One region of the Cupriavidus sp. CP313 genome, then DNA from elsewhere that is predicted to be linked to it. Evidence: predicted binding sites of a transcription regulator. Region 1 holds the regulator's gene; each other region holds the start of a gene.
What was found. Region 1 encodes FNR, which switches genes on or off when oxygen is low (the NO sensors DNR and NnrR bind a similar motif). Its sites were predicted from a motif close to TTGATNNNNATCAA; they were not measured.
Positions count from the first base shown of each region.

Region 2: the regulator FNR is predicted to act here: its motif matches at 7,176-7,189, upstream of ubiU (ubiquinone anaerobic biosynthesis protein UbiU).
Region 3: the regulator FNR is predicted to act here: its motif matches at 6,944-6,957, upstream of hemN (oxygen-independent coproporphyrinogen III oxidase).

Region 1 is NZ_JBSVZB010000008.1:103,725-113,683, forward strand. Features, by position in the region: gene infB (translation initiation factor IF-2) at 1-456, opposite strand, end outside; gene nusA (transcription termination factor NusA) at 548-2,023, opposite strand; gene rimP (ribosome maturation factor RimP) at 2,020-2,508, opposite strand; gene rluB (23S rRNA pseudouridine(2605) synthase RluB) at 2,812-4,734, opposite strand; gene scpB (SMC-Scp complex subunit ScpB) at 4,740-5,594, opposite strand; gene ACW4E8_RS13950 (sulfite exporter TauE/SafE family protein) at 6,165-6,923, opposite strand; gene fnr (fumarate/nitrate reduction transcriptional regulator Fnr) at 7,002-7,727, shown strand; gene ACW4E8_RS13960 (hypothetical protein) at 7,789-8,034, opposite strand; gene ACW4E8_RS13965 (membrane protein) at 8,031-8,240, opposite strand; gene ccoG (cytochrome c oxidase accessory protein CcoG) at 8,447-9,895, opposite strand.
Region 2 is NZ_JBSVZB010000001.1:402,906-412,864, forward strand. Features, by position in the region: gene ytfE (iron-sulfur cluster repair protein YtfE) at 1-439, opposite strand, end outside; gene norR (nitric oxide reductase transcriptional regulator NorR) at 592-2,157, shown strand; gene ACW4E8_RS01800 (polyhydroxyalkanoate granule-associated phasin) at 2,304-2,732, shown strand; gene ACW4E8_RS01805 (histidine kinase N-terminal 7TM domain-containing protein) at 2,942-4,516, shown strand; gene ubiT (ubiquinone anaerobic biosynthesis accessory factor UbiT) at 4,526-4,990, opposite strand; gene ACW4E8_RS01815 (U32 family peptidase) at 4,987-5,919, opposite strand; gene ubiU (ubiquinone anaerobic biosynthesis protein UbiU) at 5,967-7,013, opposite strand; gene ACW4E8_RS01825 (NAD(P)H-dependent flavin oxidoreductase) at 7,284-8,453, shown strand; gene ACW4E8_RS01830 (hypothetical protein) at 8,548-9,942, opposite strand.
Region 3 is NZ_JBSVZB010000019.1:97,613-107,571, reverse strand. Features, by position in the region: glycine riboswitch at 1-30, opposite strand, end outside; glycine riboswitch at 52-139, opposite strand; gene ACW4E8_RS24360 (glycine zipper 2TM domain-containing protein) at 217-444, opposite strand; gene ACW4E8_RS24355 (UvrD-helicase domain-containing protein) at 727-2,823, shown strand; gene ACW4E8_RS24350 (hypothetical protein) at 3,048-3,542, opposite strand; gene ACW4E8_RS24345 (response regulator) at 3,828-4,565, shown strand; gene ACW4E8_RS24340 (sensor histidine kinase) at 4,562-5,689, shown strand; gene ACW4E8_RS24335 (ABC transporter substrate-binding protein) at 5,675-6,817, opposite strand; gene hemN (oxygen-independent coproporphyrinogen III oxidase) at 7,019-8,503, shown strand; gene ACW4E8_RS24325 (c-type cytochrome) at 8,577-9,470, opposite strand; tRNA gene ACW4E8_RS24320 (tRNA-Arg) at 9,931-9,959, shown strand, end outside.

The DNA of each region.
Region 1 (9,959 bases):
GGCGGCCTCGCGGGCGGCCTTGGCTTCAGCTTCCTGGCGCGCCAGCAGTTCGGCCTGTTGGCGTTCTTCCTCGTCGCGGCGTGCCTCGTCGGCAGCATCGACGACAGGCGCCTGGGCTTCGGCCGCGTCGGCCTGGGTGTCAGGCGCAGCTTCGTCGCGCTTGATCAGCACGCGCTTCTTGCGCACTTCCACCTGGACCGTGCGGGTCTTGCCGGTGCCATCCGACTGGCGGATCTCGGAGGTTTCGCGCTTGGTCAGTGTGATCTTCTTGCGGGAGCTGTCGTCGGCCTGGCCGTGCGAACGCTTCAGATAGTCCAGCAGGCTGGTCTTATCCGATTCCGTGATGATGTCTTCTGGCGTCGCTTTGCCCACCCCAGCCGCCTGCAATTGTTCCAGCAGGGCAGCTGCGCTGCGACTCAGTTCTGCGGCCAGTTGGGCAACTGTTGTGCTTGCCATTCAAACCCTTTCAATGCTTGGTTTCTACGTCGGGACAAATCGTTGCGGAAAGCGCGCCCGGGCCAGGTGTAGGCCGGCCCGGCCGTGTCCCTCAGTTGAACCAATGTTCCCGTGCTTTCATGATCAGCGACTTGGCTTCTTCCTCGCTGACACCGGTCATCTCGACCAGCTCGTCCACGGCCAGTTCGGCCAGGTCGTCACGCGTATGGATATCGCCTTCGGCCAGCTTGCCGATCAATTCCGGGTTGAGGCCGTCGAGCGAGCGCAGGTCCTGCGACACCTCTTCCACCTTTTCTTCCCGGGCCAGTTCCATCGTCAGGAGCGCATCACGCGCGCGATTGCGCAGCTCGTTGACGGTGTCTTCGTCAAAGGCCTCGATCTCCATCATTTCACTGATGGGGACATAAGCCACTTCTTCCAGCGTGGAGAAGCCTTCCTCGATCAGGATGTCGGCAACTTCCTCGTCCACGTCCAGCTTGGCCATGAACAGCTTGCGTACGACATCGCTCTCTTCGGCCTGCTTCTGCGCCGATTCTTCCTGGGTCATGATGTTGATCTGCCAGCCGGTCAGTTCGGACGCCAGGCGTACGTTCTGACCGCTGCGGCCGATCGAGACGGCGAGGTTTTCCTCGTCGACCACCACGTCCATGCTGTGCTTCTCTTCATCCACCACGATCGACTGCACCTGCGCCGGCGCCAGCGCGCCGATCACAAATTGCGCCGGGTCTTCCGACCACAGCACGATGTCCACGGCCTCGCCGCCGATCTCGTTACGCACCGCGGTGACGCGCGTACCACGCACGCCCACGCAGGTGCCGATCGGGTCGATGCGCTTGTCATGCGCGACCACGGCAATCTTGGCGCGCACGCCCGGATCACGGGCAGCCGCCTTGATCTCCAGCAGGCCCTCTTCCATTTCCGGCACTTCGTTCTCGAAGAGCTTGATCAGGAACTCGGGCGCGGTGCGCGACAGTTCAATCTGCGGGCCGCGCGCGGCGCGGTCCACATTCAGGATATACGCACGCACGCGGTCACCGGTGCGCAAGTTTTCCTTGGGGATGATCTGGTCGCGGGCCAGCAGCGCTTCCACGCGGCCGGACTCGACGATCAGGCCCTTCTTGTCGGCGCGCTTGACCGTGCCGGTCATGATCTTCTCGCCGCGATCCAGGTAGTCGTTCAGGATCTGCTCGCGCTCGGCGTCGCGGATGCGCTGCAGGATCACCTGCTTGGCAGCCTGCGCACCGATGCGGCCGAACTCGACCGACTCGATCTGCTGCTCGATAAAATCACCCAGCTCGATGCCGGGGGTTTCATCGCGGGCCTCGAACAGCAGGATCTGCTTGTCCGGCTCTTGCAGGCCCAGCTCGTCGGGAACGACCAGCCAGCGGCGGAAGGTTTCATGCTCGCCCGACTCGCGATCGATCGCGACACGGATATCCACGTCTTCCTCGAAACGCTTCTTGGTGGCCGAGGCGAGCGCCGCCTCCAGGGCACCGAATACCACATCCTTGTCGACGTTCTTCTCACGCGCAAGCGCATCGACGAGCAACAGAACTTCGCGGCTCATTGCTTGTTCCCTTTTCTTTGATTTCCTTTGAAGTCGATCACCGGCACCAGGCGTGCCTTGTCGACATCGGATACGGCAAATTCCAGCAGCGCCGGGCCATCTTTGCCCTCGAACTCCAGGCCAATCTTCTCCTCGCCCGCCGCGCCGGTGGGCTCGCGCAGGATGCCTGTGAAGTTCTTCTGTCCGTTGACGGGCAGGCGCAGCGTCACGCGCACCTCCTCGCCGGCAAAGCGAACGTAGTCGGCCAGCTTCTTCAGCGGCCGGTCCAGTCCGGGCGACGAGACCTCGAGGCGTTCATAGTCGACGTTCTCGACCGTGAACACGTGGGTGAGCTGGCGGCTCACCTTTTCACAATCCTCGATGGCAATGCCGGTTTCAGGCTGATCGATATAGACACGCAGCAATCCGGCCGGGGCACGCTCGAGCTCGACCAGCTCATATCCCATGCCGCTTAGGGTGGTTTCGATCAAATCTGCCAGATGCACTGTTATCCCGAGTAATGGCCATCAACACCGTGGCAGGCAAACCCGCCGGTGCCGTCCGGGACGACCCTGCTGCAGCCCTGCCTGTCCGCCATCCCCCCGCTCCAGCGGAGAGAACCGAAAAACGGGCGAACCAAAAAAAAAATGGGCGCAATGCCCATCATTCGCCCATCCTCGACGAGGATGGCTTTTTGAATAGAGTTGAATTATACGCGGATTATGTCGAAAAGGCAAAAGCCAGACATTTACCGCGCACTGCATGCGGCGCCGGCAAGCATTCAGCCCGCCATGCGCCGCAATCAGCGCTTATCGGTTGCCGCCGCGGTTGCCACCACGGTTGCCGCCGCCACCGCCACCACTACCGCCGCGCGGGGAACGGTTACCGCCCGGTTTCGACGCCTTCGGCATCACATTGCCGTTGGCTTCGCCGCCGCCGCCGCGACGCGGCTTGCCCTGACCCTGGCCGCCCAGAGCGCCCTGGCCCTGGCCACCCTGACCGCGCATGCCACCCATGCCGCCCATGCCGGCACCACCGCGCCCCTGGCGTGCGCCAGTGCCGCGCCCGCCGCCCAGGTTGGCCGCGTGCGAGGTCAGCAGCGTGGGCCCGTGGCTGATATAGCCCATCGAGGTCTTCATCGGATCCGGCTGGCTGCTGCGGCCGCCGCCAGCGCCCCGGGCACCGCCCTGGTCGAAGCGCGGCAGGCCGTCCATGCCCGTGGGCATCGGCATGCCGGCAATCGCGGCTTCGGTGCGCTGCTTGCGGCCGCCCACCTTGGTGGCACCCTTGGGGGCCTGCTCGCCCTTGCCGGGCACCTTCAGGCCAACACCGGCCATCAGCGCCTTGACGTCATTCGGCTCGACTTCCTGCCAGCGGCCGCGCTTGAGGCCACGCGGCAGCAGGAACTGGCCGTAGCGGGTGCGGATCAGGCGCGACACGGTCAGCCCGACCGCCTCGAACATGCGGCGCACTTCACGGTTGCGGCCTTCGGTCAGGGCCACGTGGTACCACTGGTTGACGCCTTCGCCACCGCCGTCGGCAATGCGCAGGAAGTTGGCTTCGCCGTCATCGAGCTTGATGCCGTGCAGCAGGCGCTGGCGATCGGCTTCGGCCAGTTCGCCCAGCGTACGCACCGCGTACTCGCGCTCCACGCCGTAGCGCGGGTGCATGAAGCGGTTGGCAATGTCACCCGAGGTGGTGAAGATCAGCAGGCCTTCGGTATTGAAGTCCAGGCGGCCCACCGCGACCCACTTGCCGCTCTTGATGCGCGGCAGGCTGTCGAACACGGTCGGACGGCCTTCCGGATCGGACTGGCTGACGATCTCGCCGGCGGGCTTGTGGTACAGCAGCACGCGCGGCGGCTTGCTCGACACCTTGCGGTGGATCAGCTTGCCGTTCACGCGGACCTGGTCCGCCGGCAGGATGCGCTGGCCGATATGGGCCGGCAGGCCGTTGACTGAAACGCGGCCCTGCAGGATCAGCTCTTCCATCTCGCGGCGCGAGCCCAGCCCGCCCTCGGCCAGCACCTTGTGCAGCTTGGGCGCGTCGTCGTCGGCCGACAGCTCGCGCACCGGCTTGGCCTTGGTGCGCGGGATGACGGTGTCTTCGGTGTCGTACTGCTCGGAGATCACGAAGCGGAACAGGTCTTCGCTGCTCGCCGCGGTCTTGTCCCCGCCACCCGGGCCCTTGCGGGGCGTCTGCGGCTTGCCGCCATCCTTGCTGCGGCGGCCCTGCTGCCGCGCGCCGGCGCCCTGCGCCTCGCCCGGCGCTGCCGCCTTGCCTGAACGCTGGACCGGCTTGCGCTTGCGGCCGGGCTGCTCGGGCTTGTCGGTGCCTTCGGCCCTGGCAGCGCGGTCCACCTTGTCTGCCTTGCTGGTGCCCTGGCCGCCCTGGCCGCCCTGGCTACTCTGGCCGCCCTCGCCCTGCCCCGTCTTGCGCTTGCCGCGGCCACGCTGGCCACCGCGCGCGCCGCCCGCCGCCTGTGCGGCGCCCGGTTCACCGGCATCGCCCTGGCCGCCGGCGCTGGCGCCTTCGGCGCCCTCGCCGCGGTCCTGCGCCGCCTGGCGGCGCGATGCGACCAGGTTCCTCAGCCCGCGGCGCAGCCCCTTGCGGCGGGGCGCGGCTTCGCTGCCCGATCCGGGTTCTGCGGCGCCGGTGTCGGCGGGTGCACCCGCATTGCGGGTGTCTTGCTCAACGGAATCAGACAAGATATTCACTATCGGATGTTGCATGTTGTTCAGTTCGGCACGCGCTCGTCGTGCTCGCTCGGGTGCGGCGGGGTGCCGTTGTCCGGCAAATCGCCCCGCGCCCCGTCCGGATTGGGTGCGGCTGGTTCGGTGGAAGCGGCCTCGGCGGCATCGTCGGCTGCAGCTTGCAGCGGTTGCACGTCAAAGCCATTGGCGCCTTCGTCGACCGGGTCGGTCGTCTCGGCTTCGTTTGCGACGGATGCTTCGGCCACATCCGCTGCCTGCGCGGCGGGGTCGGCAAATGCCTCTTCGTCGGCGCTGGCCGCCTTGTTTGCAGCCAGGTCTTCAAAATTGATGGCCTGCTGTTCCAGCAGGGTTGCCTGCGCCTGCGCCTGGGCATCTTCCAGCGGCGGCAGCTCATCCAACGTACGCAGGCCAAGATCGTCCAGGAATGCCTTGGTGGTCGCATACAGCGCCGGCCTGCCCGGCACGTCGCGGTGTCCGATCACCTCGATCCAGCTGCGGTCCTCAAGCTTCTTGACGACTTCCGTGCTGACCGTCACGCCGCGGATTTCTTCGATATCGCCGCGGGTCACCGGCTGCCGGTAGGCAATGATTGCCAGTGTTTCCATCACGGCGCGCGAATATTTTGGCGGCTTTTCGGGATTCAGCCGATCGAGGTATTCACGCATTTCCGGCCGGCTCTGGAAGCGCCAGCCGCTGGCCAGGGCCACCAGTTCCACGCCGCGCGGCCGCCAGTCCTGGCGCAGTTCCTCAAGCAGCACGCGGATGGTGTCTGCGCCGACGTCGTCGTCAAACAGCCGCCGCAGATCATTGACGCGCAACGGTTCCTGCGCGCAGATCAGCGCCGTCTCGAGGACGATCTTCGCCTCTTGGGTATTCATGTTGATGGTGTGCAGCCTGTCTTTGCACCTGCTCCCGGACGGATCCGGGGCACCGGAGATTTTGGATACAGCGGTGCGAAAGCCACCGCCATCTCATTGCGCAGCTAGCCGGATACCTGCTGCATCCAAGGCCGTGCACTTCCCTATCTTTGCATCGAGTTGCCGGGTCGTTCCGGCAGGAGATCGTTCGCATGCCGTTATGGGCCGGCCAGCGAACCTCTTGCGTAGCGCGTCCGCACATATCGGACGTCGCTGTCAGCGAACTGAAGGCCTCGGACGCAAGAAAAACGGGTATCGGGAGCAAGGCCGGCATCGCCAACACCGCAGTGCCAGCCGGACTTTTGAACCAGATCTTTTGAACCGGATGGACTGTGGGGACGGGACGGGCATCGAAAACCTTCCGCTTCCCCTGCCCTGAACGCGCCTTCTGGTATGAAGGCCGCCTGGCGCTGCTCGCCCGCTGCTTACCGCGGCTCATATTACACCGCGCGATACCGCAATGTTGGCGATTGTATGGCATTCCCGCCCCCGCCTGCAACCATCATCCGTTGCCCGGGCGGCGCCGGCGCCTCAGAACACCAGGCAGAATCCATGCTCGGCCAGCGAATGTGGCAGCAGCACCGCTCGCGCAATGCCAAGGCCGCCGAACGCCATCACCGCCAGGCCGGCCCCCAGGCGCACGCCGGGACGTCGCGACAGCGTACGCAAGTAGCCCGACAGGCCGGAAAGCACCAGCAGGTTAGGCAGTGTGCCGAGCCCGAACACGCCCATCACGAGTGCGCCGGACGCCGCGTTGCCCGCCAGCAGCGCCAGCGTAAGCGCCCCATAGACCATGCCGCACGGCACCAGGCCCCATGCCAGGCCCACGCCATAGCGCCGCGCCAGGCCGCCGCGCACCCGCATGAAGGCCGGCAAGCCACCTGCCAGGCCATTCAGCCGCCGCGCCACGGCTGCGCTGGCGCGCGCCGCCAGCCGCTCCAGCCAGTTGACGGTAAAAATGTTGCCGCGCAGCAACCGCCAGCCCGACCACAGCAGCATGACGCTGCCCGCGCCGAACAGCCAGCGCTGCAGCGGCATGTAGTCCTGCTTCCACGCCGAGGCACCGACCGCGCCGAGCGCGGCGCCAAGCAGCATATAGGTCGAAATCCGGCCCACGTGCATAGTCAGCAACTCGCCCAGCCAGGCGGCGCGGCTGGGCACCAAACTGATCGTCGCCGCCGCGCCGCGGCGTTGCTCCACGGCCAGCGCCACGCCGCCGCACATGGCGGCGCAGTGGACCCCGCCCAGCAAAGCCAGCAGAAAAACGCTGATCAGCACGCCAAATGTCAATTCTCACTCCCTACCACATCACATCGCACGGTAAAATGTCCTAATCGCGCCCACGCTGCCATTTCTAGCAGGTTCCAATTGCTCACCTCCATTCCCATTACCGAGATGTCGCCCCGCTGCTCCACCTGTGCGATGGGGCAGCTGTGCCTTCCGGTCGGCATGTCGCAGCAAGACCTCGCCAAGATGGACACGCTGGTGCAGGAACGCATCCGTGTGCACAAGGGTGAAACCCTGTATCGCATGGGCGATCCGCTCACCGCGGTCTATGCCGTGCGCTTTGGCACGCTCAAGACCCACGTCACCACCGAAGACGGCCGCTCGCAGATTACCGGCTTCCACCTGCCTGGCGAAATTGTAGGTCTCGACGGGCTGGGCGAGATGCAGCACGCCTCCGATGCGGCCGCGCTGGAAGATACCGAAGTCTGCGTGGTCCGCATGGGCGAACTGCAGACCCTGTCGGCAGACCTGCCGTCGCTGCAGCAGCAGTTCCTGCGCCTGATGGGCAAGGAAATCACGCACGACCAGCTGATGCTGGTCACGCTGGGCTCGATGCGCGCCGAGGAACGCCTTGCCGCCTTCCTGATCAACCTCTCTGAGCGCCTGTCGGCGCGCGGCTATTCGGCGTCCGAGTTCGTGATGCGCATGAGCCGCGAAGAGATCGGCAGCTACCTGGGCCTGAAGCTCGAAACCGTCAGCCGCCTGTTCTCTCGCTTTGCCGAAGCCGGCCTGATCCAGATTCGCCAGCGCCACGTCAAGCTGGTGGACATCGACGGCATCAAGCAACTCTACAGCCGCTCCTGCTAGGCGGCCAAGCGCTGCCAGTGCCGCATCCGGCCATGGCAGCGCAGACCTCACGCCAGCGCGCTCATTCCAGTTCGTCGGTATCGCTGAGCCGCGTCGGCATGGTGTAGAGCGTCAGTCCGCTGGACAACGCGCAGAACACCCAGGCCATCAGGAAGCCGATGGTGTAGACCGATTCGCGGGACGCTTCGATCGGCTGGCCGAAGAAGTTCAGGTCACCGGGATCCACCACCGAAAACACCGTCGCGGTCGCAAACCCAGCCATCAGGAACGCCGGCCAGAGTACCCACATCAGCCAGCGCAACCTCATGGCTGCCTCGCTGCAGCAGCCTTGGGCGGCGCGGCATCGGCCTTCTCCACCACCAGGCCATGGCGCGTTGCACCCTGCACCGGCATGTCCGGATGCGTGGATGCCAGCCAGATCGTCACGCCGCACGCCACCATCGCCACCAGCGGACCGCTCATCAACAGCCACGGCCACGGCTCCTTCCACCACGGATTGCCTTGCTGACTCATCTTGCCCCCTTCATCTTGACGACTACGTCCGCGTCTGCCCAGTGTCCTGTTCCGCAAATACCTTGCCATGAAATCGCCCAGTTGGCCGCCATGCGTCGTTGCTCGTCGTTGCCATAGCTACGGCTATGGCGCCTCCTCGCGCCTAGCCTGACGACCAACTGGACGATTTCATTTTGGCAAGCCATTTACGGAACAGGACACTAGCCTCACAAATCGCGCGGCACGATGAAACTGGTGGATTGCCGGATTTCGGCATGCCCCCCCTCCGTGCCTTCGCTCGTCACTGTCACGTTGATCTTGTGCGTGCCCTGCGCCGCGGCCTCGATCGGCACGCGGATCCGGATCGGCAGCAACCGGTTGGACGTCGGCGCCAGCGATTCGGCCTGCTTGTCGTACTCCACCTTCAGGTTCTTCAGCTCGTCGCTGTCGGCCTGCACGCTGATCTTCATCGGCGCTTCGGTGGTGTTGATCAGCTGCAGGCGATAGACGTTCTCGATCCAGCGGCCTTCCACTTCACGGCCGAGCGCACCACGGTCGCGGATGATGTCGACCTTCAGCGGCGTGCGCAGCGCGATCGACGCCATGAAGCCGGCCAGCAGCACCACCCAGATCACGGAATAGATGATGACGCGCGGACGCAGCAGGCGCTTGCGCGATGCCGCCGCGGACAAGGCCTTGCGCATCGCGTTTTCCGAGGTGTACCGGATCAGGCCGCGCGGATAGTCCATCTTGTCCATGACCTGGTTGCAGGCGTCGATGCAGGCGCCGCAGCCGATGCACTCGTACTGCAGGCCGTCGCGGATATCGATGCCCGTCGGGCACACCTGCACGCAGATGCTGCAGTTGACACAGTCGCCAAGCCCCGCCTTATAGTGGTCGGTCTTGCGCGATCGGCTGCCGCGTGGCTCGCCGCGGCCGACGTCGTAGGTCACGACATAGGTATCGCGATCCACCATCACGCTCTGGAAGCGCGCATACGGGCACATGTACTTGCACACCTGCTCGCGCATGAAGCCCGCATTGCCCCAGGTGGCGAACGCGTAAAACAGCATCCAGAACGACTGCCACGGCCCCAGCGACAGGCTGAGCACCTCGCCGCCCAGCCCGCGGATCGGCGCGAAATAGCCGATGAAGGTAAAGCCAGTCCAGAGCGCAATCAGCACCCACAGGAAGTGCTTGGTCGCCTTGAGACGGAACTTGCGCAGACTCCACGGATCGCCATCGAGCCGGATGCGGGCGATGCGGTCGCCTTCGACCCGTCGCTCGATCCACATGAAGATCTCGGTATAGACCGTCTGCGGACAGGCATAGCCGCAGAACAGCCGCCCCGCGATCGCCGTGAACAGGAACAGCGCCAGCGCCGAGATCACCAGCAGCACCGCCAGGTAGATCACATCCTGCGGCCACAGCACCAGCCCGAAGATGTAGAACTTGCGCGCGCCAAGGTCGAACAGCACGGCCTGGCGGCCATTCCATTGGAGCCAGGGCGTGCCGTAGTAGACCAGCTGGGTCAGGATCACCAGCCAGACCCGCCAGCTGGAGAAGGCGCCCGTCACCGAGCGCGGGTAGATCTTGCGGCGGACCTCGTAGAGCGTTTCGTCAGAGGTCTCGCCCGGCGCAGCGGCCGACCGTTGCAGGTCGGCCGCCCGGGCCATTTCTTCGGTCCCGGGTGCGTTCATGGGCATGCTCTCCCGCGAGCCACCAGCGCCCGCTCACATG
Region 2 (9,959 bases), on a different contig from region 1:
ACAACATCGGGAACAGCACCTGCTCTTCCTTCTGCATATGCGTTTCCAGCTCGCCCAGCATCTCGCTCAGGTGGTCGGCCAGGCCAAGCGGGCAATCGGGCCGGTCGCCGTGGACCTGCTCGACGCGCCGCGCCAGGCGGATCAGCTCGGGCAACTGCTCGCGATGGCGCGCATGGAAGCGCGTGAGGATATGGTCGATCAGCTCGGCCGGCGCCGCCGTGTTCCAGTCCTGCGACGACGGCCCGGCTTCGTCCTGCAGCGCGCGCAACTGGGCGTCGATGGTGCCGACGGCAGCCGCATCGAGACCCATTTGCTGCGCGGCGTCGCGCAGGGTCTGCTTGCCCCCGCAGCAGAAGTCCAGGCCGTAGTCGTGGAAGACCCGGGTGGCACCGGGGATCAGGCGGGCCAGCTGGCCAAGCGAGTGGTCCTGCATAGTCATGATTGGTTTCTCCGTGTGGAAGTTATGCCTGCATGACTTACGCGAGGAGCGTGCCTAAAAAAAATCTATCCGGATCAATGACTTGAAACATTGATGGTGATTAATACCCTATACTTCTCGCGGTACTTATTACCCTGACGGTGTTTTTCACCATGCTACCAAGCGCGATGTATCCCGAGTTGCTGGCCGATCTTGTCACCGACCTGCCGCACGCCGTGCGCCTGCAGCGGCTGGTCAGCATGCTGCGCACGCATTTCCGCTGTGGCGCGGTGGCGCTGCTGCGGCTAGAGGAAGACCACCTGCGCCCCATTGCGGTCGATGGCCTGGTGCGCGATGCGCTGGGCCGGCGCTTCGCGGTCGGCCTGCATCCACGCCTGGCCGCCATCCTGGCGCGGCGCGGGGTGACCTGCTTCCACCACGACAGCGTGCTGCCCGACCCGTATGACGGCCTGATCGACGAGCACGTCGGCGAGCCGCTGCCGGTGCATGACTGCATGGGCACCAGCCTGGCCGTGGACGGGCAGCCCTGGGGCGCGCTGACGCTGGACGCGCTGGCGATCGGCACCTTCGATGCCGCGGCCCAGGCCGAGCTGCAGCGGCTGACGGTGATCGTCGAAGCGGCCATCCGCACCACCCGGCTGGAAGGCGAGATCCGCGCGCTGCAGCTGGCACGCGGCACGCCCGATGCCGACGAAGGCACGGCCCAGCATGGCGACATCAGCGGCGAGATCATCGGCCAGAGCGAGGCCATCGCCAATCTGCTGCATGAGCTGGAAGTGGTGGCCGATACCGACCTGCCGGTACTGCTGCTGGGCGAGACCGGCGTCGGCAAGGAGCTGTTCGCGCACCGCCTGCACCGCCAGTCGCGCCGGCGCGCGCAGCCGCTGGTGCATGTCAACTGCGCGGCGCTGCCGGAGTCGCTGGCTGAAAGCGAGCTGTTCGGCCACGCGCGCGGCGCCTTCTCGGGCGCGACCGGCGAGCGCCCGGGGCGCTTCGAGGCCGCCGACGGCGGCACGCTGTTCCTCGATGAAGTGGGCGAGCTGCCACTGGCGATCCAGGCCAAGCTGCTGCGCACGCTGCAGAACGGCGAGATCCAGCGGCTGGGCTCGGACCGCCCGCGCCGCGTCAACGTGCGCGTGATCGCCGCCACCAACCGCAACCTGCGCGAGCATGTGCGCGACGGCTCGTTCCGCGCCGACCTTTACCACCGCCTGTCGGTCTACCCGATCCCGATCCCGCCGCTGCGCGAGCGCGGCAACGACGTGCTGCTGCTGGCCGGGCGCTTCCTGGAGCTGAACCGCGCGCGCCTGGGGCTGCGCAGCCTGCGGCTGTCAGGCGGTGCGCAGGATGCGCTGCGCAGCTACCGCTGGCCCGGCAACGTGCGCGAGCTGGAACACGTGATCAGCCGCGCGGCACTGCGTGCCGTCAGCCGCGGCGCGGGCCGCAATGACATTGTGACGCTGGAGCCTGAACTGCTTGATCTCGACGGACTGGATGTGCCCGCGGCACGCCATGCCGGCGCCGGCATGGCCAGCGCGTTCGCCGCCCCGGCGCTTGCTGCAGGCATCACCCTGCGCGACGCGGTGGAGCAAACCCAGCGGGCCTGCATCGAACAGGCGCTGCAGGACCAGGGTGGCAACTGGGCCCAGGCGGCACGCCAGCTGGGCATCGATGCCAGTAACCTGCACAAGCTGGCCAAGCGGCTGGGATGCAAGTGATTGACACACTTGGGTGCCAGGATGCCGACATGGCGATGCGCGCCGTTACCGCATAAGCTAGTCCGGGTGCCGCCCCCATCGCGGCATCGCCGTGTGCGGCAACTGCCGCCCCGCTGCGCGCACGCCCACCACCGGAGATTCCCGTGATGATGACCGCAACGCAAGCCTTCTGGCCGCTCGGCTTCTGGCCGTTTCCCACCTTCTACTCCGGCGCGCACCAGTTTGAGGCCATGCAGGCTGACCTGGCAGACAACTGGCGCCGCATGGCCGAACTCAACCTGGAGTTCGCCCGCTCCGTGTATGAAGAACTGCAGTTCGATGCCATGGGCTCGATCCTCGCGCCGGAGCCAGAGGCCTTCTACGCGCGCGAGATTGCCTGCGAGCTGCCGTTGATCGGCGGCCCGCTGCACTATGCGTCGGCCATGCTGGAGCTGTGCGCCCGGGCCCAGCAGAAGTGGATCGATGGCTGGGGCCACCTGCTGACGCGGGGCCTGATGCCGGACTGGCAAGGCATGCAAAGGAACGTCACCGATATCCCCTTCTGGCAGGTCCGCGAAACCCCGCGGCCGGCATGACCCGGCCACCCCGCCTTGCCCCGTCGCGGTGATCATCCCGATCTGTTCGCTCGACACCAGGTAGTGGGGCGCCCCGCGCCCCTTGCCTGCCACCTGTTGCATCGGCGCACCCACGGCCAAGCCAGCCGCGCAGCCCGGTATCATGCTGGCTGACGAGATCGCGAATCGCCGGAACCAACGCCCGGGTCTCGGGACGCGCTCCGCCTTCAATGCCCTCATACTCCCTGGTTCTCCTGCTTACCGTCGCCGTGGTTGTCTGCATCGGCATGGCCATCGCCACCTGGCCCCGGCGCGACGATCCGACCGTCCAGGCGTTCCTGGTATTGGCTTTCGGCGCGGCGACCTGGAGCGGCGGCCGCCTGCTCGAGATCAGCTCCACGGACCTGGAGGGGCGCATCCTGTGGGCCAAGGTCCAGTACCTCGGGATCGTCGCCGTGCCGATCGGCTGGCTGGTGGCGATGGTGCACCTGAGCCGCCCGCGCTATGTGGTGCCCTGGTCCAGGCTGTGGCTGCCCGTGCTGGTGGCCGTGGTCACCGTGGTGATGGTCTTCACCAACGAGCGCCACCGGCTGATCTGGCCGCGCATCACGCTGATGCCTCCCGGCGTATTGCCCGGCGCGGTGTTCGACCATGGCGTCGGCTATGCGGCAGTGGCCGTCTGGTCGTACCTGCTGCTGGGGGTGAGCCTGTATTTCCTGGTGACGGCCGAAGTGCCCAACGGGGCCTTGTCGCGCCGGGGCCGCGCCATCCTGGCGTCGGGCCTGGCCCTGCCCCTGGTTGCCAATGTCGCCTACCTCAACCGCTGGACCGGGCAGCTGGGCGGGGACCTGACGCCGGCGACGTTCTCGCTGATGGCGGCGCTGGTCTGGTTCTGCGCGCTGCGCACGCACCTTGACGATATCGGCCACTACGCCCGCCTGCGGGTATTCGATGCCCTCAGCGAGGGCTGCGTGATCGTCGACAGCCATGGCGCCATCGTCGAATTCAATCCGGCCGCCGCGCAGCTTTGGCCGGCCCTGCGCCGCGGCGACCCCCTGCCCTCCGGCTGGGAAGCCGCGCTGCAGCACTCGCCTGCCGACACTGCCAACCTCGCGGCCACGCCTTTCGTGCCGCCGGGCGCGCCCTTCGAGCTCACAGTGGAAGGGGTCGCCCGCCTGGACGGCAGGCAGATTGGCAGCCTGCTGTTCCTGCGCGACATCAGCCGCTTCCAGTCGCGTGAGCTGGCCCTGACCGCGCGGCTCGGCCAGACCGAAGAGCAGTTGTGGCAGGTGCAGGCCGACCTGGACATCGACGCCCTGACCGGCATCCGCAACCGGCGCTACTTCCAGCGCGAGTCGATCGCGGCCGTGACCCGGGCGTGCGAGCGCAACCAGGCGCTGGGCCTGCTGATCCTGGATGTGGACCAGTTCAAGCAATACAACGACCTGCATGGCCACGTGGCCGGCGACGACTGCCTGCGGCAGATTGCCGGCGCCCTGACCCGCACGCTGTCCGGCGAGCAGTTCTGCGCCCGGCTGGGCGGCGAGGAATTCGCGGCGGTGCTGCCCGGCGCCACGCGCGACGAGACCCGTGACGTGGCGCGCCGCATGGTGGCCGTTGTGCGCGATCTCGGCATCGCGCACAACGGCACGCCGGTGCAGCCGGTGGTCACCATCAGCGTGGGCGCGGTCTGCGCCGTGCCGGAAGCGCCGCGGCTGGAGCCGCTGCTGCACCGCGCCGACAGCGCGATGTACCGGGCCAAGCGCGCGGGACGCAACCGCTTCATGCTGGACGGCGACGCCTGAGCGCCACGGCTACGACGCCGCACCGGCCCGCCCCACGGTGGCCCCGTGCAAGGCCACCAGCCGCGCCGCCGCCTGGCTGACCCATGCGGGCCGCGGCGCGGCATCGAGCCAGTACTTGACCTCCAGGCCCAGCGCGGTATCGCCGCTGATCACCAGCCGCCGCTGGAAGAACAGCGTGTCGGTATCGGCCTCGCCGCCCAGCAGGCGCAGGTAGTCGACCGCGCAGGCGCGCAGCGTCAGCTCAGGTTCGGCGTCCGACGCAGCGGCACGAAAGCGTCCGCCTTCGCAGCGGAACGACACGGCCAGCCCAAGATCCTGCACCGTCAGCAGGAAGGCGTGTCCATCCAAGGCCGCCGGTGGCTCCAGCCATCCCGCGCGGCGCGCCAACTCCAGCGCCGCCACCAGCGGCAGCGCCCGGGCACGGGCGGGCATGCGCCGGTGCACGCCCGCGATCAGCTTGTGCAGCGCGCTCATGCCCGGGCCTCCCAGGCAATGCCCGTGCTGCCGTGCCAGTAGCCGTTGCAGGGCTGGGCGCCGGCCGGCGTGATGCCGCTGGCAGCGGGTGCCTGTTCACCTGCACGAATCGCCGCGAGCTGTTGCACCACCTGCAGCGTGCCGGATGAATGCGGGCTCACGCGCAGCATCCCCACCCCCATCCGCGCCATCGCCAGCGCCTCTGCGCACAGGTCCAGGCAGGTGGCGCTCTGCGTCTGCACGCCGTTGAGCGTGAAGAACGCCTGCCCTTCGCCGGTGGCGGCCACCAGGCCGTCGGGATAATCCATGCAGCGGAACTCGCAACTGTCCTTGCGCAGGCGATGGTGGCGCGCGGTAAAGCAGCGTGCCGAGAACGCCAGCGGCAGGCGGCCCCAGACAAAGGCTTCCACGCGCATGCCCGTGGGGCGCGCCGCTGCCAGCGCAGCCAGCGTGCCGCCGTCCATCTCCACCGGCACGACGCAGCCAGCCGCGCCCAGCCCGGCCAGCCACGCCAGCGTATCGGCGTGGTAGACATTGAGGTGGGGGCCGCCGACAAAGGGCCGCCCTTGCATACAGCGCACCGCGCCAAGGTCGTTGGCTTCGACCAGGTAGTCGTCCTGGGCGCAGGCGCGCCGCATCCAGGCGATGTCGGTATCGGACTCCACCAGCACCGGCGTCGACAGCACCACCTCCTTGCCGGCATCGCGCAGCATCTGCGCAATCTCCAGCCATTGCGCATGGCGGACTTCATGGCGGCGCGTGCAGACGGTCTCGCCGAGGTAGACGCGGTCGACCGGCGCATCGGCGACCGACGCATAGAACTGCATCACGGCCTCGCGCGGCCAGTAGTACAGCAGCGGGCCCAGGGCGATGCCGAAGTCGGGCATCGCTATGGCTTGCGGCATCGCGGCCGCGGCAATCTCTGGCATGGGAAGCTCCATCATGGCCGGTTCAAGGCAGATCGATGTCATGGGTGTCACCGCCACGGCCGGTCGTAGGCGCCTTGCGTGACCTGGTCGCCTTCGGCATGGCGCCCCAGCGTGCTCTGCCACTCTTGCCGCGGCACGAAACGCGCCGGATCGGCGCAGGCCGCGTCGATGGCCGCGCGCAACACGCCGACCACATCGCCCACATAGCGCGGGCTGCGCTGCCGGCCTTCGATCTTGATGGCTGCGATGCCCATGTCGATCAGCGCCGGCAGCAGCGACAGCGCATTGAGGCTGGTCGGCTCTTCCAGCACGTAGCCGCGCTCGCCCTCCACCTCGAAGCGGCCCTTGCACAGCGTGGGATAGCCGGCCGGCTCGCCCGGCGCATAGCTGTCGATCAGGATGCCCGACAGCCGCGCTTGCATGGTCCCGTCCTGCTCGGTCCAGCGCACCGCGTGCGCGGGCGAGCAGACGCCCTTGTTGTTGGGCGAGTCGCCGGTGGCGTAGGACGACAGCAGGCAGCGCCCCTCGGCCATCACGCACAGGCTGCCGAAGCCGAACACCTCCAGCTCCACGCTGGTCTGGCGCGCCAGCTTGCCGATCTGCGCCAGCGACAGCACGCGCGGCAGCACCACGCGGCGGATATGGAAGCGCTCGCGCATCAGCTCGATGGCGTCGGCATGCGTGGCCGAGCCCTGCACCGACAGGTGCAGCCGCAACCCCGGATGGCGCTCGCAGGCATAGCCCATCAGGCCGGCATCAGCCATGATGACCGCGTCGGCGCCAAGGTCCGCCGCCGCATCGACCGCGCGCTGCCATTGAGCCACCGCGCCCATCTGCGCAAAGGTGTTGATGGCGAACAGCACCTCGGCGCCGCGCGCGTGGGCTTCGGCCACGCCGGTGCGGATGTCGGCCTCGGTAAAGTTCAGGCCACCGAAGTTGCGCGCGTTGGTGGCATCGCGCAGGCCCAGGTAAACCGCGTCGGCGCCATGCTGCAGCGCCATGCGCAGGGCTGCCAGCGAACCGGCGGGCGCAACAAGCTGGGGCCGGCGCGGCACGCTCGCCGCGGCGGATAGGGCTGGAGAGGCAGGGGTCATCGGTGATGGCGCCGGCGGCGGCGCGAAGATGAGGACAGCGGCCGATGCTAGCCAAGCACTTGCAGCAGGGGCTTGACCGCGCGCAAACCCACGCCAACGGCACACCGCCCGCGTTGGCCTATGCCGGTTGGCGTAGGCCGATGGCAGGCCACCACCGCGCGCTTGACCTGCAGCAAACGCCGGCCCGTACCGCTGTGCCACGCTTGCCCGGTCATCCCCGCGGCTGGCCGCACGCCGGCCCCGCGCCCACCCTCTTCCGGAGACCCGTTTATGAATCACCCCTGGTTCAAGCTGGCCGGCCGCCGCCTGCTGCCCATCGTGCAGGGCGGTATGGGCATCGGCATCTCGGCCCACCGGCTGGCCGGCGCCGTCGCGCGCGAGAACGGCGTCGGCACCATCGCCAGCATCGACCTGCGCCACCACCACCCCGACCTGATGGAACGCACCCGCGGCAGCCGTGACAAGCCCGCCATCGAAGCCGCCAACCTCGAGGCGCTGGATCGCGAGATCCGTGCCGCGCGCACGGCGTCCGAGGGCCGCGGGCTGATCGCCGTCAACGTGATGAAGGCCGTGGGCTCGCACGCAGCGCTGGTGCGGCAAGCCTGCGAAAGCGGCGCCGATGCCATCGTCATGGGCGCCGGCCTGCCGCTGGACCTGCCCGAGCTGACCGCCAGCCACCCCAGGGTGGCGCTGATCCCGATCCTGTCCGAGGCACGCGGCATCGGCCTGGTGCTGCGCCGCTGGATGAAGAAGGGCCGGCTGCCCGATGCCATCGTGGTCGAACACCCGGCGCATGCCGGCGGCCACCTGGGCGCGGCCACCATCCAGGACTTGTCGGAGCCGCGCTTTTCGTTTTCGCGCGTGCTGGCCGAATGCCGCGAGCTGTTTGCGCAGCTGGGACTGGCCTGGGACAGCATTCCGCTGATCCTGGCGGGCGGCATCGACAGCCATGCCAAGGTGCGCCACTGGCTGGGCGAGGGCGCCGCCGCGGTGCAGCTGGGCACGGCCTTCGCCGTGACCGAGGAATGCGATGCCCACCCGGCCTTCAAGCAGGTGCTGGCCACGGCGCGGCCCGAGACCCTGCGCGAGTTCACCAGCGTGGCCGGGCTGCCCGCGCGCGCGGTGCTGACGCCGTGGCTGTCGCGCTACCTGTCGAGCGAGTCGCGGCTGCAGCGCCGCGCCAAGCCGCGTGAATGCCTGGAGGGCTTCGACTGCCTGCAGGCGTGCGGGCTGCGCGACGGCGTTGCCCGCATCGGCCAGTTCTGCATCGACCTGAAGCTGGCGCAGGCCGTGCGCGGCGACGTGGAGCGCGGCCTGTTCTTTCGCGGCCGGGGTGCGCTGCCCTTCGGCGAAGCCATTCGTCCGGTGGCGGAGCTGATGCACTACCTGTTGACCGGGGAAAAGCCTGCGGGACTGACCCAAGCCCCGACACCAGCCTGACGCATGCCTGTCATGCACGCCGTAGCCAACGCCGCGCGAACAAGGCTCCCCTCGCCCGCTCGCGGGAGAGGGGTGGGGGAGAGGGCCGGAGTATCTACGAAGGGAGGCGCGTCGGTGTGCCAGCGCCTGCCCTCTCCCCCGGCCCCTCTCCCGCAGGCGGGAGAGGGGAGCAAACCGGCAGCATGGGGACCTTGTCAGCAATGCGCGGCGGCAACCCGCCGCGCTTGCGCATCTCCCGCATGCATCGCAACGCTCCCAGCAGCTGCCACCCCAGCCATGCATTGGCGCCCGCCAGCAGCAGGCCGCCAGCGCGGGCCAGCGGCGCCGGCGCCAGCGGCACCGCCAGCAGCAGCACGTAGGCCGCCAACAGCAGCCATGCCTGCCGCCGTTGCCGGCCCGGCACGATGATGGCCTGCATGGCCGGCACCCGCGCGCGCGGCGGCAGCAGCCGACGCAGGTGCAACCAGACCAGGAACGGCACGATCTTGCCGAGCATGGCCGTGACCGGCAGCACGCCCACGCCGACCAGCGCCATGGTGCCGGCCCACCATGCCAGCGGCAGGCCGGCGGCGGGCAGCACGACTGCCGCCGCCCCCAGCAGCGCCGCGCCCACCATGCTGGCGCATGCCACCGGCCAGAGCAGCCAGAGCGGATCATGGCGCCGCCGCGCGCGCAGCGTGCCGGCCAGTCCGCACGCGCCCACCACCGCCACGAACGCCAGCCACGCGAGCAGCACGCCATGCGCCAGTGCCCGGTGATCCGGCCACAGCATTGCCGCGGCGCTGAACAGCGCCAGCGGCAACCAGTGCGCCATGGGCAGCCAGCGCCCGATCGCCGCCGGCAGGCGCGGCGCCTGCCAGAACATCGGCAGCACGGTGGTGGCCACGCCGGTCACCAGCGCCGCCAGCCAGCCGCCCAGCGCCCACGCCATATGCAGGCCAAGCCAGCGCTCCACCGGCACGCGCCACCAGCCGCCGAAGGCGCCGGCCAGCACCATGCCGCACAGCACCGCGACCATCAGCGGCGCGCCGATGCCGGCAAGGGTGCGCGTGGTGGCATCCACTGCGGCCACGCGCCGGCCAGCAGCCAGCAGGATGGCCCCGGCCAGCAACTGGATCACGGCCACGGCCGCCGCCGCCTGCATCGCCACGGGTTCGCCGCCGAGCAGGCCAATGCCCAGGGCAGTGGCCACGCCCGCGCCAGCCGCGGCCATGAACGGCGCAAGCAGCCCCGCACCCGGCACGGCCACGCCGGCCACCACCGGCATCATCTGGAACAGCGCGCCCACCATGACCGGCAGCAGCATGCCCAGCGCCAGCACATGCACCGCCACCAGCGCCAGTGGCGCAAAGCGGTCCGGCAAGCCGCCGGGCGGACCGGTGGCAAGCAAGACTCCCGCCGCGGCGCCAAGCCACGGCGCCGGCATCAGGCAGCCGAAGACCACGGCCGGGCGCGGGGCGCGTTCATAGTCGAAATTGGCTGCCTTCACGCCTCGCTTCTCCCCTT
Region 3 (9,959 bases), on a different contig from region 1:
TGGCGGGTGCCGCTCTCCAGAGTGCGGCATGCATCGTGTGCATATTGCATGCCGATCCGATCGGTCCGTGGTGCCTGAGAGTTTTCGGGTGATACCCCTTCGGCGGCGCAGGCGATGCGCGCTCTCCCGGTCGGATGCGCGCAATGTACGGGAGGCCCCGGCCTTTGTCAAACCGGCCAGGGGAGCCTGCCGTACCTGTCGCTGCGGCGGTCCGGCTTACTTCTTCTTGTCGTCGGTGACAACGTTACCGATCACGCCGCCCACGGCCGCGCCACCCAGCGTACCCAGCGCACTGCCGTCGGTGAGGATGGCGCCGCCCACGGCGCCCGCGCCCGCGCCAATGGCGGTATTACGCTGCTTCGGGGTCATGTCCGCGCAACCGGCAAAGGCCGCAACGGTCGCGCCGATCAGGGTCACCTTGGTCAAAGTCTGCAGGGTTTTCATTATTGGCTCCGATGTGATGATTCAAGCATGTCACCCCCGCCGCGCAGGCCGGGGGACATACCAGTTAGAGCGTTGCGTTGCGCGATTGGCTCCGGCCTTTACGAAGTGTTACGCCGGTGACACAACCGGCCCTGTCAACGCGGTTTTCGCCGACTGACCTGCCGCGGCCAGCGTGTTAACATCGTCAGCTTTGCCGCCGTGCCCGTTTTTGGGGTGCTGGCGTGTCCCGCCTGGCCTTCCGCTGTTCCTGCTGATTTCCCTGCCTCCAACCGCATCCCACGCATGACCCATGGCCTGAACTCCGCCCAATCCGAAGCCGTCCGCTACCTGGACGGCCCTTGCCTGGTGCTGGCCGGGGCGGGCTCCGGCAAGACCCGGGTGATCACGCAGAAGATCGCGCATCTGATCGAGGACAAGGGTTTCGAGCCGCGCCATATCGCCGCCGTCACCTTTACCAACAAGGCCGCCAAGGAGATGCAGGAGCGCATCGGCAAGCTGATGGAGGGCAAGACCACGCGCGAGGGCAAGCGCATCCCGCTCAAGCAGCTGACGGTCTGTACCTTCCACTCGCTCGGGGTGCAGATCCTGCGCATGGAGGCCGAGCACGTGGGCCTGAAGCCGCAGTTCTCGATCATGGATTCGGACGACTGCTTCGGCCTGATCCAGGAGCAGCTGGGCACCACCGACAAGAAGCTGATCCGCGGCGTGCAGGGCACGATCTCGCTGTGGAAGAACGGCATGGTCGATCCGGAGGCAGCGATCGCGCAGGCCGCCAATGCCGACGAGCACCAGGCCGCGCTGGTCTACCGCAACTACGTGGCGACGCTGCACGCCTACCAGGCGGTGGATTTCGACGACCTGATCCGCCTGCCGGCCGAGCTGTTCGCGCGCAATGAAGCGGTGCAACTCAAGTGGCAGAACCGCCTGCGCTACTTCCTGGTCGACGAATACCAGGACACCAACGCCTGCCAGTACCAGCTGCTCAAGCTGCTGGCGGGCGGCTCGCACCTGCGTGCGCCGGCCTTTACCGCGGTGGGCGACGACGACCAGGCCATCTATGGCTGGCGCGGCGCCACGCTGGACAACCTGCGCGGGCTGCAGACCGATTTCCCGGACCTGAAGGTGATCAAGCTGGAGCAGAACTACCGCTCCACCGTGCGCATCCTGGAAGCGGCCAACGCGGTCATCGCCAACAATCCCAAGCTGTTCGACAAGAAGCTGTGGAGCGAGCACGGCATGGGTGACCCCATCGCCATCCACCCGATGAACGACGAGGAGCACGAGGCCGAGTCGGTGGTGTTCCGCCTGTCCGCGCACAAGTTCGAGCGCCGCGCGCAGTTTCGCGACTACGCCATCCTGTATCGCGGCAACCACCAGGCGCGGCTGTTTGAGCAGATCCTGCGGCGCGAACGGATTCCCTATGTGCTGTCGGGCGGCCAGAGCTTCTTCGACAAGGCCGAGATCAAGGACATCTGCGCCTACCTGCGCCTGATTGCCAACCCCGACGACGATCCCGCCTTTATCCGCGCCATCACCACGCCGCGCCGCGGTGTGGGCACTACCACGCTGGAAGTGCTGGGCACCTTCGCGGGACAGGCCAAGGTGTCGCTGTTCGAGGCCGCGATGATGGGCGGCATCGAAGGCAAGCTGCAGCCGCGCCAGCTGGAGCCGCTGCGCGTGTTCTGCGAATCGATGGTGCGGCTGGCCGACCGTGCGGCCAAGGATCCCGCCACCGTGGTGCTGGACGACCTGATGGAAGGCATCCACTACGAGGCCTACCTGTACGACGCCTTTGACGAACGGCAGGCGCAGTCGCGCTGGACCAATACGCTGGAATTTCTGGACTGGCTCAAGCGCAAGGGCACCAAGCCCGAAGGCGCGGAAGGCGAGGAAGCCACCGGTTTCGACAATGCCGACGGCTTCGGCAGCGAAGGCAAGAACCTGCTCGAACTGACCCAGACCGTGGCGCTGATGAGCATGCTGGAAGGCCGCGAGGAAGATCCCGACGCGGTGCGGCTGTCCACGCTGCATGCGTCCAAGGGGCTGGAGTATCCGCACGTGTTCCTGGTCGGCGTGGAAGAGGGCATCCTGCCGCACTGCCGCGAAGACGAGGACATGAGCGACGAGAAGATCGAGGAAGAGCGGCGGCTGATGTATGTCGGCATCACCCGCGCCCAGCGCAGCCTGCATGTCAGCTGGTGCAAGAAGCGCAAGCGCGCGCGCGAGACCTACTCGTGCCAGCCTTCGCGCTTTATCGGCGAGATGAAGCTGGAGGAAGCGCCTGCGCCGGTGGATGAAACCCCGGCGATGAGCCCCAAGGACCGGCTCGGCGCGCTCAAGGCGCTGCTGGGAACCGGCGGCAAGACGGCCCCGGGCTGAACGGGCGCTACAGTCCCGATACAAAGGCCTACCAGGCTGACAAGACGCCGGGTGCAGGCGTACCTAGTATGGCGGCTGTGCTGCTCGCGCCGTTTGCGCCGGTGGCGCCGCGGCAGGCCCGCCCGGTCTGCCTGCTGCGCCGGACTTCTCGTTCGGAACTTCCCTGTTATTCGGCCCCCGGCACGTGAAGCGTACGGGGGCGTTTTTTTGCGGCGGCTGCGAACCTACCGCTGCGGTCCGCCCGGCGGCGGCATCATCGCGCCCGCGGGCGGCAGGCCCAGCCAGCGCGCGGCTTCGGGCGCGGCGCGCAGGCGCCGGCGCTGGGCCGCGTCGAGGCTGTCGTCGAGCGCCAGCCAGCGTTCGCGCACCGCGCGGCGGTCCTGCTCCAGCGCATCGTGCAGTCGGTCCATGGCCTGCGCGCGCGGCCGCAGCGGCGCGTCGGGGGTTTCGTCGGCGGTCTCGCGCAGCAGGCGCGCGTGCAGTTCCAGTGCATGGGCCTCGGCTTCGCGCGTGGCGCTGCGTGCGGCCTGCCAGAGCCTGGCCTGCGCGGCACTGAGTCCCAGGGACTCAGCGAATGCCGGCGCGGCGGGCGGTGGCGGCATCGCCCCTGTCGGCGGCGGGCCGGATTGCAGCGCGCTGGCCGGCGTGGCCAGCAGGCACACGGTGCACAGCGCCAGCAGGGAAGCGGCGGTGCGCAGGCGGGAAAGGGGAAATGGCATGGCGTTCTCCTGTGATGGCGGACACCGTCGTGGCAACGTGCCGCACGATGCCCGCGGTTGGCTCGGGTCAATGCCGGTCCATGCTAGGGAAGGCTGCATGCCAATGCTTGAGCACTTGGTCAGGCCCGTATTGCAATCCCGTACAAAGGACGGCTGGCCGGCAAGACTGCGTATCAGGGCTGATACAAAGCCGGCACAGTGGGGGCATCGCGGGCTGGTAAAGTTGGGCACCGCATGCCCCCCGGCACCGGCCCCTGCTGCCGGCATATGCCGATCCCTTCGCTTATGGAATTCACCCCCACACTCCCGATCCGCCTGCTGATCGTCGACGACGATCCCCAGATCCGCGCCATGCTGGCCGACTACCTGTCCACCTTCGGCATGCAGGCCGATGGCGTCGAGGGCGGTGCCGAGATGCGGCAGGCGATGGCCGCCACGCGCTACGACCTGGTGATCCTTGACCTGTCGCTGCCCGGCGAAAACGGCCTGGCGCTGTGCCGCGAACTGCGCGCGCGCACCGAAGTCGCGGTCATCATGCTGACCGCGCGCGCTGAGTTGGCCGACCGCGTGGTCGGGCTGGAAGTTGGCGCCGACGACTACGTTACCAAGCCCTTCGAGATGCGCGAACTGGTGGCGCGCATCCACACCGTGCTGCGCCGTATCCGTGGCCACGGCGCCGACGCGCGCCAGGGCGCGGCGCCTTCCGGGCATGAGGTGCGCTTCGGCGACTGGCGCCTGAACACCACGCTGCGCCAGCTGGTCGACCGCGACGAGGTGGTGGTGCCGCTGTCCAATGCCGAATTCCGCCTGCTGCTGGCCTTTGTCGAACAGCCCAACCGCGTGCTCGACCGCGAACTGCTGATCAACCAGGCGCGCGGCCGCGGCCTCGATGTGTTCGACCGCAGCATCGACCTGCTGGTGTCGCGGCTGCGCCAGAAGCTGCGCGACGATCCGCGCGACCCCACGCTGATCCGCACCGTGCGCGGCGAGGGCTATGTCTTTACCGCCACGCAGCAAGGATGAACGCGATGGGCCGGCTGGCGCGCCATGATTCGATGTTCGTGCGGCTGTTCGTGGTGATGGCTGCGATCATGCTGGCCATGCACCTGCTTGGCATGACCGTGATCGAAAGCCTGTTCCCGCGGCCGGGCAGCGAGCACGTGCTGCGTGACCGCCCCGGCGGGCCGCCGCCTCCGCCCGAGGCGTGGCCGCCCGGGCCGCGGACGGAAGGCGCGCCCGCCGGGGTGCCCGCCGAACGCATGCCGCCCCGGCCGCCGCCGCGCTGGCCCTGGCCGCCGCACCTGGGCCTGCTGTTCCAGGTAGCGGCGATCGTGGCCGCTTCGTGGGCCGGCGCGCGCCTGCTGGCGCGCCCGGTGCAGGAGCTGGCCAGCGGTGCCGGCCGGCTGGCGCAGGACGTGCACGCCGCGCCGCTGGACGAGCGCGCCGGCCCGGCCGAAGCGCGTGCCGCGGCGCAGGCGCTGAACCATATGCAGCAGCGCATCCGCACGCAGCTGGCGCAGCAATCGCGTTTCCTGGCGGCGGTGTCGCACGACCTGCGCACGCCGCTCACGCGCATGAGCCTGCGCATCGAGCGCATGGACAGCGCGGATGTCCGTGACGTGCGCTACCGGCTGCGCCAGGACCTGGCCGAGATGAACGGCCTGATCGATGCCACGCTGTACTACCTGCGCGACCGCGACGAAGCCGGTGGCCCGCGCCAGCGTGTGGATGTGCTGGCGCTGCTGCAGGCGGTGGTCGACGATGCCGCCGAGACCGGCCACGAGGTCGCGCTCAGCGGCCAGGCGCAGCCGCTGCTGGCGTGCCCGTCCGAACTGCGGCGCGCGGTGGTGAACCTGGTGGAAAATGCGCGGCGCTACGCCGGCGCGGCCAGCATCGTGCTGACCGACAGCCCGCAGCGCGTGCTGATCGACATCTGCGACAACGGCCCCGGCATCCCGCCCGACGAGCTGCCGCGCGTGCTCGAGCCGTTCTACCGCGTCGAATCCTCGCGCAGCCGCGCCACCGGCGGGGTCGGCATGGGGTTGTCGATCGCGGCCGACATTGCCGCGCGCCATGGCGGCGAGCTGACCCTGAGCAACCGCCCCGAAGGCGGCGTGCGCGCGCGCCTGTCCTTACCGCGCGGCTGACACCGCCAGCGTGACGTACTGCGAGCCGCGCTGCCCGTGCGTGAAGTCGAGCGGGAAATCGCCCACGTCCACGCGCCCCTGCAGCGCCCGCCGCATTTCGGCCGCGCCGCTGCCGCGCAGGCCGGCCAGTGCGCGCGCCAGCCACGCCGCGCCGATATAGCCGGCTAGCGTGGCCGGCGACGGCGGCTCATCCAGGTATTGCTTCATGCGCGCCACGTGTTCCTTCACCACCCGCAGCGTGGCCTGCTGCGGCCCGGGCGCGATCTGGGTCAGCACCATGCCCCCGTTGTAGCCAGCGCCCAGGATCTCGCGCGCGGCGGTGGCGCTGACCGACGACAGCCCGACCAGGAAACCGTACCAGCCCTGCACCGCCAGCGCGCGGCCCAGCCCGGCGTAGGCAAGGGTATCGCCCGCCACGATCACCGCGCCCGGGCGGGTGGCGGCGATGCGCCGGGCGGCGGCGTCGGGATTGGCCTCGAGCGGCACCGCGCGCGTCCCGGTCTGCGCCTCCAGCCGGGCCAGTGACGGGGCAGCGAAGTCCGGCGCCAGGGCCAGCGCGATGCTGGTCAGGCCATAGCTGCGCAACTGGCGTACCGCCGCGTCCAGTTCGGCCTGGTAGTCGGCGCGGGTGAACCAGACATTGTCGGCCGCCAGCCCAAGGCCCGACAGCGGCGCCACGATCTGCACGCCGCGCCGGCCCAGCTCGGCCGATGCGGCCAGCGCCGGCAACAGCCGGTCGCCCGGGCCGAACAGCAGCTCGGCGCGGTCGGTATCGGCCAGCGACACCGCCTGCGCCAGCGCGCGGCGCGGGTCGGGATCGGCGTCGCGGACCACGTGCGCGATGCGCACCGGGCCGTTGCCGGCGTTGACGGCATCGAACATGACCTTGGCCCCGGCCAGGTAGTCGCGCGCAAGGTCGGCTTGCGCGCCGCCGCGGTCGAGCAGGTGGCCGACCACGACCGTGCGGCGCGCCTGCGCCTGGGCCTGCGACAGCGCTGGCCAGGCGGGCAGGGCCAGTGCCGCGCCGGCGGCGGCAAGCAGGCGGCGCCGTTGCCCGGCCGGTGCTGCCAGGTGGCTGCGCAGCGGTGGGTACGGCGGAAACATCGGAGTCTGGTCGGGAGTTGGCATTGCAGGGGCAGGGGCAGGTGACGCGCGGGCCGGCGGTGGCGCGCAGCGTATCCGCCACACATGACACCAATGTGACGGCCGCCGCCCCTCGGCGCCGCGCGTATCTGGCAGGTCCGATGCCCGCGCTTGACGGCGGTCAACGCGCCAGCGGCGGTGCAGTCCTACGATGGGCCGTCACACACCCATTCCCCCGCGCCCCCAATGACCCCGTCTGCCATGACTTCCCCTGCGCCCGACCGCCGCGCGCTGTCCGACTTCCGCGCGCTGGCCGGCCGCATCGACGGCAACGGCCCGCGCTATACCTCGTACCCGACGGCCGACCGCTTCCGCAACGGCCCCGACCTGTCGCTGTACCACGACGCACTGGCCGCCTGCCGGGCCGACGCGCCGGCGCCGCTGTCGCTGTACCTGCATATCCCGTTCTGCGAGAACATCTGCTACTACTGCGGCTGCAACAAGATCATCACGCGCGACCATGGCCGCAGCGCCCGCTACGTCAACTACCTGGGCCGCGAGATGGCGCTGGTGGCAGACCGGCTCGGGCCGCGCCGCCAGGTGCTGCAGTCGCACTGGGGCGGGGGCACGCCGACCTTCCTCGACCCCGACGAGATGCGCCGCGTGATGGCGCTGCTGCATGAGCATTTCGAGCTGGCGGCCGAGGGCGAGCATTCGATCGAGATCGATCCGCGCCGCGTCGACCACGCCCGCATGGCGCTGCTGGCCGAGCTGGGTTTCAACCGCGTCAGCCTGGGCGTGCAGGATTTCGATCCCGAGGTCCAGCAGGCCATCCATCGCATCCAGCCCTTCGAAGAGACCCGCACGGTGGTGGATGCCGCGCGCACGCTGGGTTTCCGCTCGGTCAGCCTGGACCTGATCTACGGCCTGCCGCACCAGACCGCGGCGCGCTTTGGCCGCACCATCGAGCAGGTGCTGGCGCTGCGTCCCGACCGGCTCTCGGTCTATAGCTACGCGCACCTGCCGCATGTGTTCAAGCCGCAACGCCGCATCGACGAAACCGCCTTGCCGCCCGCCGGCGAGAAGCTCGACATCCTGGTCTCCACCATCGAGCGGCTGACCGCCGAGGGCTACGTCTATATCGGCATGGACCATTTCGCGCTGCCCGACGACGACCTCGCCGTGGCCCAGCGCGAAGGGCGGCTGCAGCGCAACTTCCAGGGTTACTCCACGCACGCCGGCTACGACCAGGTCGGGCTCGGCATTTCCGCGATCGGCGCGATCGCGGGGCGCTACGTGCAGAACGCGCGCACGCTGGACGAGTACTACGGCGCGCTCGACCACGGCCGCCTGCCGCTGGCGCGCGGCGTGGCGATGAACGCCGACGACCACCTGCGGCGCGAGATCATCGGCGACCTGATGTGCAATGGGGTGCTCGATATCCCGGCGCTGGAAGCGCGTCACGGCATCCGCTTCAGCACGGCCTTTGCGCCGGAGCTGGCCGACCTCGCCGCACTGGGCGCGGACGGGCTGGTGCAATGCGCGCCGGAACGCATCACCGTGACGCCGCTGGGCCGGCTGCTGGTACGGCGCGTGGCGATGGTGTTCGACCGCTACCTGCGCGAGGATGCCGTGCGGACCGCGGACACTGGTGCCCAGGCCGCTGCCGCCAACGATGGCGCGCAACCGGTACGCTTTGTGCCGCGGGCGCGGTACTCGCGCGTGGTGTAGCGGCCGCGCAGGCGGTACGGACGAAAAAAAGCCCGCGCAATGTGCGCGGGCTTTTCGTTTGCAGCGGGCGGACTTACTTGGCGGCGTTGGCCATGTAGTCCGAGGCGGCGATCACGTCCGCGTCCGGGCCGGCGTAGCCACCCTTGGGCGGCATCACGCCCTTGCCCTTGAGCGCAAAGTTGTGGACCGCGCCCATGCCTTCCTTCAGGCGCGGTGCCCAGGCGGCCTTGTCGCCGAACTTGGGCGCGCCTGCCACGCCGGCGGCGTGGCAGGCGGCGCAGACCTGCTCGTAGACCTTCTTGCCCACGTCGGCCGAAGCGGCGGCCGGCGCAGCAGCGGGTGCGGCGGCAGCAGCTGCCAGGGCCGCAGCAGCGGGAGCTGCCGGTGCAGGCGCGGCAGCGGCGGCCGGTGCGGCGGCGTCAGGGGCCGCGGCGGTCGTCGGCGCGGCCGCCGCCGGGGCAGCCGGTTCCGGGAACTTGGCACCGCCGGCGTCGGCCATGTAGACCACGGCACGGGCCAGTTCGAAGTCGGCGTAGTCGTCCGGCGTGGTGCCGGCGCGCGCGGCCATCGCGCCCTTGCCGTTCATCACCGACTTCATCAGGCCGTCAAAGCCCTGGCCGATGCGCGCGGTCCAGTCGCCGGCGGTGCCGTACTTGGGTGCACCCGCTGCGCCGGTGGCGTGGCACGCGGCGCAGATTTCCTTGTAGACCTGCTCGCCCGTCTTGAAGACGCGAGGCGCGTTGGGATCCTTGATTTCGAGCGAGGCGACCGGCTTGATGCGGTCGTTGACGGCTTCCGCCGTGGTGACAGCTCCGGCACTTTCAGTCGAGCCGTGTCCGACAAAGTTGACCAGCAGAATGATCACGATGATCGGCACCAGGAAAGCCGCGACCACAACTGCGATCAGCTGCTTCGGGGTTTTGATGGGAGACTCGTGTTCGTCGTGTTCGTTGTGGACGTCGCTCATACAGAACTCTCAGTTTTGCAGGAAACCTTCTGGCCGCTTACGCTCGGCTTGCTTATTCTGGCCCGGTCTGGTCATTCGCTGACCGCTATCCGGCCCCATCCGGACCGCCCGTGCTGCCTGCGGCCCTTGCCTGACTTGGGTCTGTCGCTATTTGCGCGCTGCGGACTGTCTCCCGGACCGGGCCTGATTGTCGCCGACAACAAGCCGCGCGGCCTTGACCCCGGTCGACTCATTGCATCGGCGGTGTGGCAGGCACGATTTGACGCAAATAGCTGGCGATTATAGCGCCAAAGGCCCCCCGCCAGTGCCAAAAAGCGGCGGTTGCGAGACGTTCCCTGAAGCCCCTGGCGGGCCCGCATGGACGGCACGGGGCAAAAGCGGTATCCTATGCGACTTTCCTGCGGCGGCACTCGCCCGCCACAACCGCTGTACCCACAAACCGGTTGCAAAACCGTCCTGTGCGCCCGTAGCTCAATGGATAGAGTACTG